Linked DNA regions of Allorhodopirellula heiligendammensis. The protein of the gene in region 2 binds, or shares a complex with, the protein of the main gene of each other region. Links are inferred from orthologs where the notes say so. Each region holds a gene or a part of one and is shown on either strand. Other genes may lie near its edges.

Region 1 (3,810 bases), on a different replicon or contig from region 2:
CTCGGGCGGGGATGGGCAAGTGGAATTCCATGTCTTTGTTGTTTTGCGATTGCGAAAGTCCGCCCTTTCCCCTTGATAATTCTGCGCCGGCCATTCACAATCCCCGCTCGAATTTTCACAAAAGTTCGTTTTTCCTGAATTCAGGCGAGACCGTCTGGGGCTGATTGTCGATCCCCACCACGCCGATCTCGCCGTCCCACCCCCGAATCGAGAACGAAATAGATGGGTCATTACACAGGTCCGAAAGCCCGCATTAACCGTCGTTTGGGCACGATGCTCTACGAAACATCCGGTGCCGCCCGCGCCCTCGATCGGCGAAATACGCCTCCCGGGATGCACGTCCGCGGCCGCCGACCGAGCGTCTACGGCTTGGCGTTGATGGAAAAGCAAAAGATCAAGCACTATTATGGGTTGGGCGAACGTCAGCTACGCCGTTACTTCGATAACGTAGGCCGCAAATCTGGCAACACCGGTGAGTTGTTGCTGCTGATGTGCGAGAGCCGCTTGGACAACGTCGTCCGCCGTGTCGGCTTCACCAAGACTCGCCCGCAAGCCCGCCAGGGCATCGTTCACGGTCACTTCTGCGTCAACGGTATCAAGGTCACCAAGCCCGGTTACCTGCTGCGATCCGGTGACATCATCGAAGTCCGCGGTCGTGAAAACCTCAAAAACCTGTATCGCGGCGTGATCGCCAACTCCCCGCCAGACGGTCTGGATTGGGTGTCCTTTGACAGCGAAGGCCTGCGAGCGACCGTGTTGAGCTTGCCGAGTGCGGTCGACATCAGTTTGCCCGTCGATGCTAATAGCGTCGTCGAATTCTTGTCTCGCTAAAGTAGCGACGACGCTTCGGATTCAAGTCGCCACGCTCAACCGGGCGTGGCCTGCGGGGCTCGTATTTCGCCGTAACCCATTTTTCTGATTGGCCGGTTCCCGCCGGCCGCTCGAACCAGGTCGATGGCCGGTGGGAGCCGGCCCTACGGTAGCTCGCCATCTCGAAAACCAAGGTGCGACGGAATACGATCGCTTCATGCAATTCATCTGCCGCCCTCTGGGCTGAGAAGCCTACGTTCCTTCACTTCTCTTTCTCGCAACCTGTTTTCACATCATGCACAGTCCCGTTGTTGTTCTCGGTGGTGGTCCCGGTGGTTATGCGGCCGCTTTTCTTGCAGCTGACGAAGGTCTCGATGTCACCATTGTCGAAGCTGAATCCCGCTTGGGTGGCACGTGTCTGCTGCGTGGCTGTATTCCCAGCAAGGCTCTGTTGCACCTGGCCAAGGTGATTCATGAAGTCGAAGAGTTGAAAGCGGATTGGGGTGTGGAGTATGCGGGCGAACCATCGATCAACGTCGATGCCGTGCGTGGCCGCAAGGAAAAGGTGATCTCGAACCTCACCGGTGGGTTGGCTCAGATCGCCAAGCGACGGAATGTGACTGTCATTCAGGCGCGGGGCTCATTCGTCAGTTCGGGCGAGCTCAAGCTCGAAGGTGACCATGAATCGATTCCCGAAGGCGGTTCGATCACGTTCGATCACTGCATTTTGGCCACTGGCAGCGTGCCTGCCATGCCCCCCAGTTTTGACATTGGCAGCGACCGGGTCATGGACAGTACCGGCGCGTTGGCTCTTCAGGACATCCCTGAATCATTGCTCGTAATCGGTGGCGGTTACATCGGGCTGGAGATGGGGACGGTCTACGCGAGTCTCGGCTCAAAGGTGACGGTTGTTGAGTTGGCCGAAGGGTTGCTGCCGGGAGCGGACCGCGACCTGGTGAAACCGCTCGCAAAACGCGTGGATGCCATGTGTGAAGGCCGAGTTTATCTCAACACCAAGGTCGGTTCGATCAGCGAAGTCGATAACCAGGTCGAAGTGACTTTCGAAGGGCCGAACAAGTTCGGTCATGAGCGTTTTGATCGCGTGCTGGTCAGCGTGGGGCGTCGTCCGGTCACCCGCGGTCTGGGATTGGAAAACACCCAGGTCGTCGTCAATGAACGCGGCTTCGTGGTGTGCAACTCGCAACAACGCACTGCCGATCCCAAGATCTTCGCCATTGGCGACGTCGCTGGCGATCCCATGCTCGCCCACAAAGCCACCCACGAAGGGCGTGTCGCTGCCGAAGTAATCGCCGGTAAAGCAGCTGAATTCGATAAGAGAGCGATTCCCGCAGTTGTGTTCACCGATCCGGAAATTGCTTGGGCAGGGCTAACCGAAGAGGAAGCCAAACGCGACGGTCGTGAGGTCAGCGTGGCTGTATATCCATGGGTCGCTAGCGGGCGTGCCCAGGCCCTCAATATTACTGATGGCTTGACTAAGTGGCTGATTGATCCCGAAACCAACCGAGTGCTCGGATGCGGCATCGTCGGTAGCGGCGCGGGCGAATTGATTGCTGAGGCTGTATTGGCAATTGAGATGGGGTGCGAGGTCTCAGATATCGCGGAGACGGTCCACGCGCACCCCACGCTCGGCGAAACACTGATGAATGCAGGCGAAATTTACTTCGGCACGGCAACCGAGATCTACAAGCCGAAGAAAAAAGCGAAAGCGTAAGAAGGTCGCAGCTGGGGACCCTGTTCCCTCACGTATCGCCGCGCAAGGGGTCGTCGCCGGGCGGGGGATCGTCGCCGGGCGAAGGATCGTCGCCGGGCGATAATCCCTCGCACTGAACCCGGCCTACCGCAACTGATATCGGTACTGAAATCGGCCGCCCGGAGCCGCGTCGCCGTTGGTGTACGTGTCCATGATGTCGCCGGGCGATTGCGAGTTGTCGATCCATTTGAAGCCAATCGATGCACCGGATTCGGTGTGCTCGAAATAAGGGTTCAAAACACTCTTGGAAATCGCGACGTGCATATGGTGGCCGTCCACACGAAAGCGGGCGCTGCCAGCCGGCTGCCAATTCCAATCGCCAGTCGATGATGTCACAGTATCGCCGCGAATCAGTAATTCGAATCCTTCCCAGTGCGAGGCTGTGGCTTTGGATTCAACACGCGGTGTAGCCACGTCGAGCAGTAACCACATCCAATTGGGGTCATGGGAATCTGTGATTGGCTCGCGGGTTCGCATGTAAAAGTAGAGGTTTTCCGCGTCCTCAGTGACCTTGGCGATATGAAAATCGTTGCGTCCGGAAGTCACGCGATAGTGATGCTGGCCGCAGCCAGGAAAATCGCGAGGCAGTGTATCGCAGAGATGATCAACGTAGACGGATTCAACGTCGTCCCACTGGCTCATCGGCCCCTCGATCTCGATTGTTTTTCCTTGCCGATTCGCGCTGGGCCCGGTTTCACGTTCGGGTGTCATGCCCTTGAAACGACGAATGTTCGCAGTAAGCTGCATGTAGTAATTATCGCCGTAGCCGCCTTTCATCATCTCGACATCTCGACTGGCCTCGAGATCAAATTGGTCGCAGAAGACGGGTGGTCCGGACGCTCCCGTGTTGAGCTGCATGGCAATCCATTCGTTCCAGCCGGTCACGAAGGTGACCTCGGGATCGAGCTCGAGTGCTCCCTGCCATTGTTCCTCAAAATTCAGTCCGTACTGAAACGCATTGGGACGCGGGTCAACGGAGCCCCGGTGAAAGCTCCGGCCACGCGCCCGACCTGTGCTCATCATCTCTACCCGACCCGTTTTCTGATCGAGATTCTGGCCGACCGATACGCTGACCTGCTCCGGACGGGTAGGGTCTTGGTCGTACGAGTGCACCTGGGGATAGATCGCTTCCCAATGCCACGCGTTATGTGTGTTGACGAGCTCGAATGGCCAGTGGGCTTTTCGCAGCGTGAAGAATTCAGCCACCTCCTGTGACGCCTTCGCAGGAT
Region 2 (3,855 bases):
TGACGTCGCTGCGATCGCGTCAGCCATCTTCTCCAGCGCTTCATCGTGATACTTAGTGTCACACAGTCCATTGGTGAGCGAATGCGATCCGACCATCGTGCAAACCAAGCCATGTTTCTTCAGCGTTGGAAAATCAGCAGGACCGAGCAGGTCGATTCCCACCAAGCCCATCGACTGGGCATGCGACGCCAACTCGTCCAGTGACATGCCGTTGTAGCACCACTTACAGACCGACTGATTCAGTCGGCCCGCTTTTGCATCGACCGATGGCATGGCGGACTCGGGTTCATCACCGCGAAGTGAGCCGCCCATGAGAGTCGCGGCTCCTGCAGCGGTAGCGAACGAACTTGAGAGAATACTGCGTCGTGTGAGTGGCGTGTTCATAACGAATTGGAAAGAGAGGACCAAGTGAGGTTGGATGACTGCTAACTGGCGAAAAACGCTCGAGCGCAGGACTGAACGCGGAAGCCTGATCTTAACAAATCATTTCATGCGGAACACGGTCCAACCTGAGCGGATAGCTTCGCTCAGGTTGAGCTTGCTCTTGCCTTCGATACGCTCGGTAAACGTAATTGGGACCTCCGTAAATTTGGCGCCCGCGTGATGAAGCCTCAACAGGACCTCTTGGATGAACGCGTAGCCCTCGTAAGAACGATCGCTAAGGTCGAGCTGCGCGAGCCTACTGACTCGGTAGCAACGAAACGAACCACTGGCATCACGGACTGGCAGCCCTAACCGGCGGCGGGTGATCGCGTTGATGCAATGGCTCATCCATTTTCGCCGCAGCGGCCAGCCAATGATTTTGCCGCCGGCGACGTATCGAGACCCAACAGCCACGTCAGCGCCAGCAACAACTGCGTCGACGAGTCGGGGCAGATCCGCCGGGCTGTGCGATAAATCACCATCCAGGTTGCAGAACAGGTCGTAGCCACCTTCGATCGCTGCCGCCATTGCCGTTAGGATGGCACCACCAAGTCCACGTTGTTCACGAACATGACATTTGACGGATGTCAGACCAGTCTGGGAGGCATAGTCTCGGACCGCTGCAGCAGTGCCATCGGGCGAATTGTCATCGACCACGAGAATATCGGCCGTCGGCAGCGCCTGGGTGATCTGCCGCAGCATTTCACGGATATTACCCACCTCGTTGTACGTGCAAACGCCAACGAGAACGCGTGGCGCTGCCGGACTCGACGGCAAACCGTTTGCATCAGCCAATGGATCGGGTCCGCTAGTCAACGAAACTACTCATTTAAAACGCCGCCAACCGCACGACAGCCCGTTATCCGTCGGTAGATGGATTCAGGGCCTGTCCGCACGGAAATGACAGTCTGGAGGCCTGTCCCACGGATGCCTACAGCGCTAACAGCAAACGGCTGGGTGCTTGGAGGTATCCAATCACATCGTTGAGGAACCGGGCTGCGGTACCACCATCGACGAGCCGGTGGTCGTACGACAGGCTCAGCGGCATCATCAGCCGTGGCTGGATCGAGTCGTCAGGCATCACGACAGGCAGTTTTCGGCTGCGTCCAACCAGCAAAATTGCGACTTCAGGAATGTTGACGATCGGTGTGCTGTATTGCCCACCAATGGCTCCAAGATTGCTGATCGTAAACGAACCGCCCTTCAGATCACTGACGGCGAACTGCCCTCCTCGCACCTTGCCGGCCGTTTCAGCGAGGCCTCGAGCAATGTCGGGAATACCCATGCGATCAACGTCCTTCAAAACGGGGACGACGAGACCACGATCAGTATCGACAGCGATGCCAATATTGACATAGTCCTTGTAAACAATCTGCTCGTTTTCGCTGTCAATCACCGCGTTAATGGTGGGGTGATGCCGCAGCGCCGTGGCTACCGCTTTGATCAGAAACGGCATTGTCGTGAGCTTCAAACCCTGGGCAGCATAGTCCTCTTTGCTGGATTTCCGCAGTCGTTCCAGATCGGTAATGTCAGCGTCGTCAAAATTAGTGACGCGTGGGACATTCGACCATGACGCATGCATTTGCGCGGAAATCGTTTTGCGAATCTTGCTCATTCGCTCAACTCGGATAGGCCCAAAATCATCTTGATCGGCCGTACCGGGTAAATCCTTCGACACTGGGGCGGCAGGGCGTGCTGGTCGCGAAGGTGCTCCTCCACCACTGCTGGCTGCTGGGGCGGCCTTGACCTGACTGGCCGAGCGAACCGCAGCGAGCACGTCGTCACGGGTGATTCGTCCACCGGGACCGGTACCCCGAACACTGGCAAGATCAACACTGGTTTCGCGGGCCAATTTCCGAATCGCAGGGCCAGCAGGGATTGAGCTCGCGTCGGTCGACGCGGCGGCTGGCTCGATCGTCGCGGGAGCTACCGGCGCGGCGGGGGCAGCGGGCTGACTGGGGGGCGTTGCGGCCGGGGCTTGTTTCGCCTGGGGCTGCGGCTCAGCTTTCGGCTCGGGCTTCGCTTCTGCCTTGGGCTCGGGCTTAGGCTCTGGCTTCGATTCGGCCTTGGACTCCGCCTTTGGAGTTTCCGCTACAGGAGACTCCTCACCAGCTCCCTCCGCTGCTTCGACTTCGATCAACACGCCACCGATGGGAACGGTGTCACCCTCGCTGACAGAAATCTTCGTAACTTTGCCGGCGGCATCGGCGGGCACTGGTACAGTAGCTTTGTCCGTTTCCATCTCGACGATGTCTTGGCCCGCTTCGATCACGTCGCCGACGGAAACGAAGATTTCGAGGACGTCGCCAGATTCGATTCCGTCGCCCAGTTCAGGAAGTTTGATTTGCATGAGAAAAAGTAGAAAGAGGATTCAGGTTGGAGGGTGTCAAGCAGAAAGAGCGTTCAACGAGAGGATTCAAAACGAGGCCCATGCGTTCTATTTCTGAACGCTGAACCCTGAACCCTCATTTTCTCTTTCTATGCAAAGTAGGGATCGACTTTATCCGGATTGTAGTCGAGATCCTTGATTGCTTGGGCGACGTCGGACATTTCAAACTCACCCGCTTTGGCTAAACGGTACAGAGTGGCGATCACGATTGACTCAGCATCGACCTCGAAGTGTCGACGCAGTGCCTCACGGGTATCGCTGCGGCCCATTCCGTCAGTCCCGAGCACGTAGTAGTCACCAGGAATCCATGGTGTCAATTGCTCTCCCAGGGCGCGAACGTAGTCGCTCGCGGAGATAAATGGTCCTTCAACACCCTCGAGCGTTTCTTCGAGATAGCTGCGGCGCGGTGTCCCGGTGGGGTGCAGACGGTTCCAACGCTCGCAGGCACCAGCATCGCGGCGAAGCTGCGTGTAACTGGTCACGCTCCAGGCGTCCGAAGCGACGGAGTATTTCTCGGCGAGGATCTCTTGGGCCTTCAGCACTGAATTCAAAATCGCACCACTGCCGAACAGCTGCACGCGTTGTTTGCCGCCGTCGACATCGACGCTCTTAAACTTGTACATGCCCTTGATGATGCCTTCTTGGCAACCTTCAGGCATTTCGGGATGCATGTACTCTTCGTTTTCGGCGGTGATGTAATAAATGCACTGCTCACCATCGGCGAACATCCGTTGCAATCCCTCTTGCACGATCACGACGACTTCATAAGCAAACGCCGGGTCGTAGGCACGCACTGTCGGAAATGCGATCGCATTGAGCAGACTATGCCCGTCTTGGTGCTGGAGACCTTCTCCATTGAGCGTCGTTCGCCCTGCGGTACCACCGACGAGGAACCCCTTCGCTCGCATGTCGGCAGCAGCCCAGATTGAATCGCCGATTCTCTGGAAACCAAACATGCTGTAATAGATAAAGAACGGAATCATGCTTACGCCATGACAGCTGTAGGCAGTACCGGCAGCGTTGAAGCTACTCATCGAGCCGCA

The links.
Region 1: the proteins of Poly21_RS02720 (region 2) and lpdA are in contact, whole or in part, in a crystal structure (PDB 1EBD), measured with the Geobacillus stearothermophilus proteins. The link is inferred for Allorhodopirellula heiligendammensis from one-to-one orthologs. Residues at the interface, in WP_033016211.1 of Geobacillus stearothermophilus: Ile130, Ala131, Met132, Pro133, Arg136, Arg140, Glu141, Asn155, Arg157; in WP_049624544.1 of Geobacillus stearothermophilus: Pro340, Ser341, Asp344, Tyr345, Arg403, Asp406, Val408, Glu431, Ala432, Gly433, Asp438.

Annotation. Positions count from the first base shown.
Region 1 is NZ_SJPU01000002.1:1,504,792-1,508,601, forward strand. The notes cover bases 490-3,323. They hold lpdA (dihydrolipoyl dehydrogenase), read left to right. Parts: upstream 490-1,105; coding sequence 1,106-2,542; downstream 2,543-3,323. Other genes in these bases: rpsD (30S ribosomal protein S4), read left to right, coding at 490-831; Poly21_RS15985 (glycoside hydrolase family 71/99 protein), read right to left, coding at 2,666-3,323. Also shown: more of rpsD, read left to right, coding at 223-489; more of Poly21_RS15985, read right to left, coding at 3,324-3,810. UniProt on the Escherichia coli protein: Lipoamide dehydrogenase is a component of the glycine cleavage system as well as of the alpha-ketoacid dehydrogenase complexes.
Region 2 is NZ_SJPU01000001.1:700,613-704,467, reverse strand. What follows is about bases 565-3,443. They hold Poly21_RS02720 (2-oxo acid dehydrogenase subunit E2), read right to left. Parts: upstream 2,774-3,443; coding sequence 1,355-2,773; downstream 565-1,354. Other genes in these bases: aceE (pyruvate dehydrogenase (acetyl-transferring), homodimeric type), read right to left, coding at 2,902-3,443; Poly21_RS02725 (polyprenol monophosphomannose synthase), read right to left, coding at 565-1,239. Outside these bases: Poly21_RS02730 (hydroxypyruvate isomerase family protein), read right to left, coding at 1-384; more of Poly21_RS02725, read right to left, coding at 484-564; more of aceE, read right to left, coding at 3,444-3,855.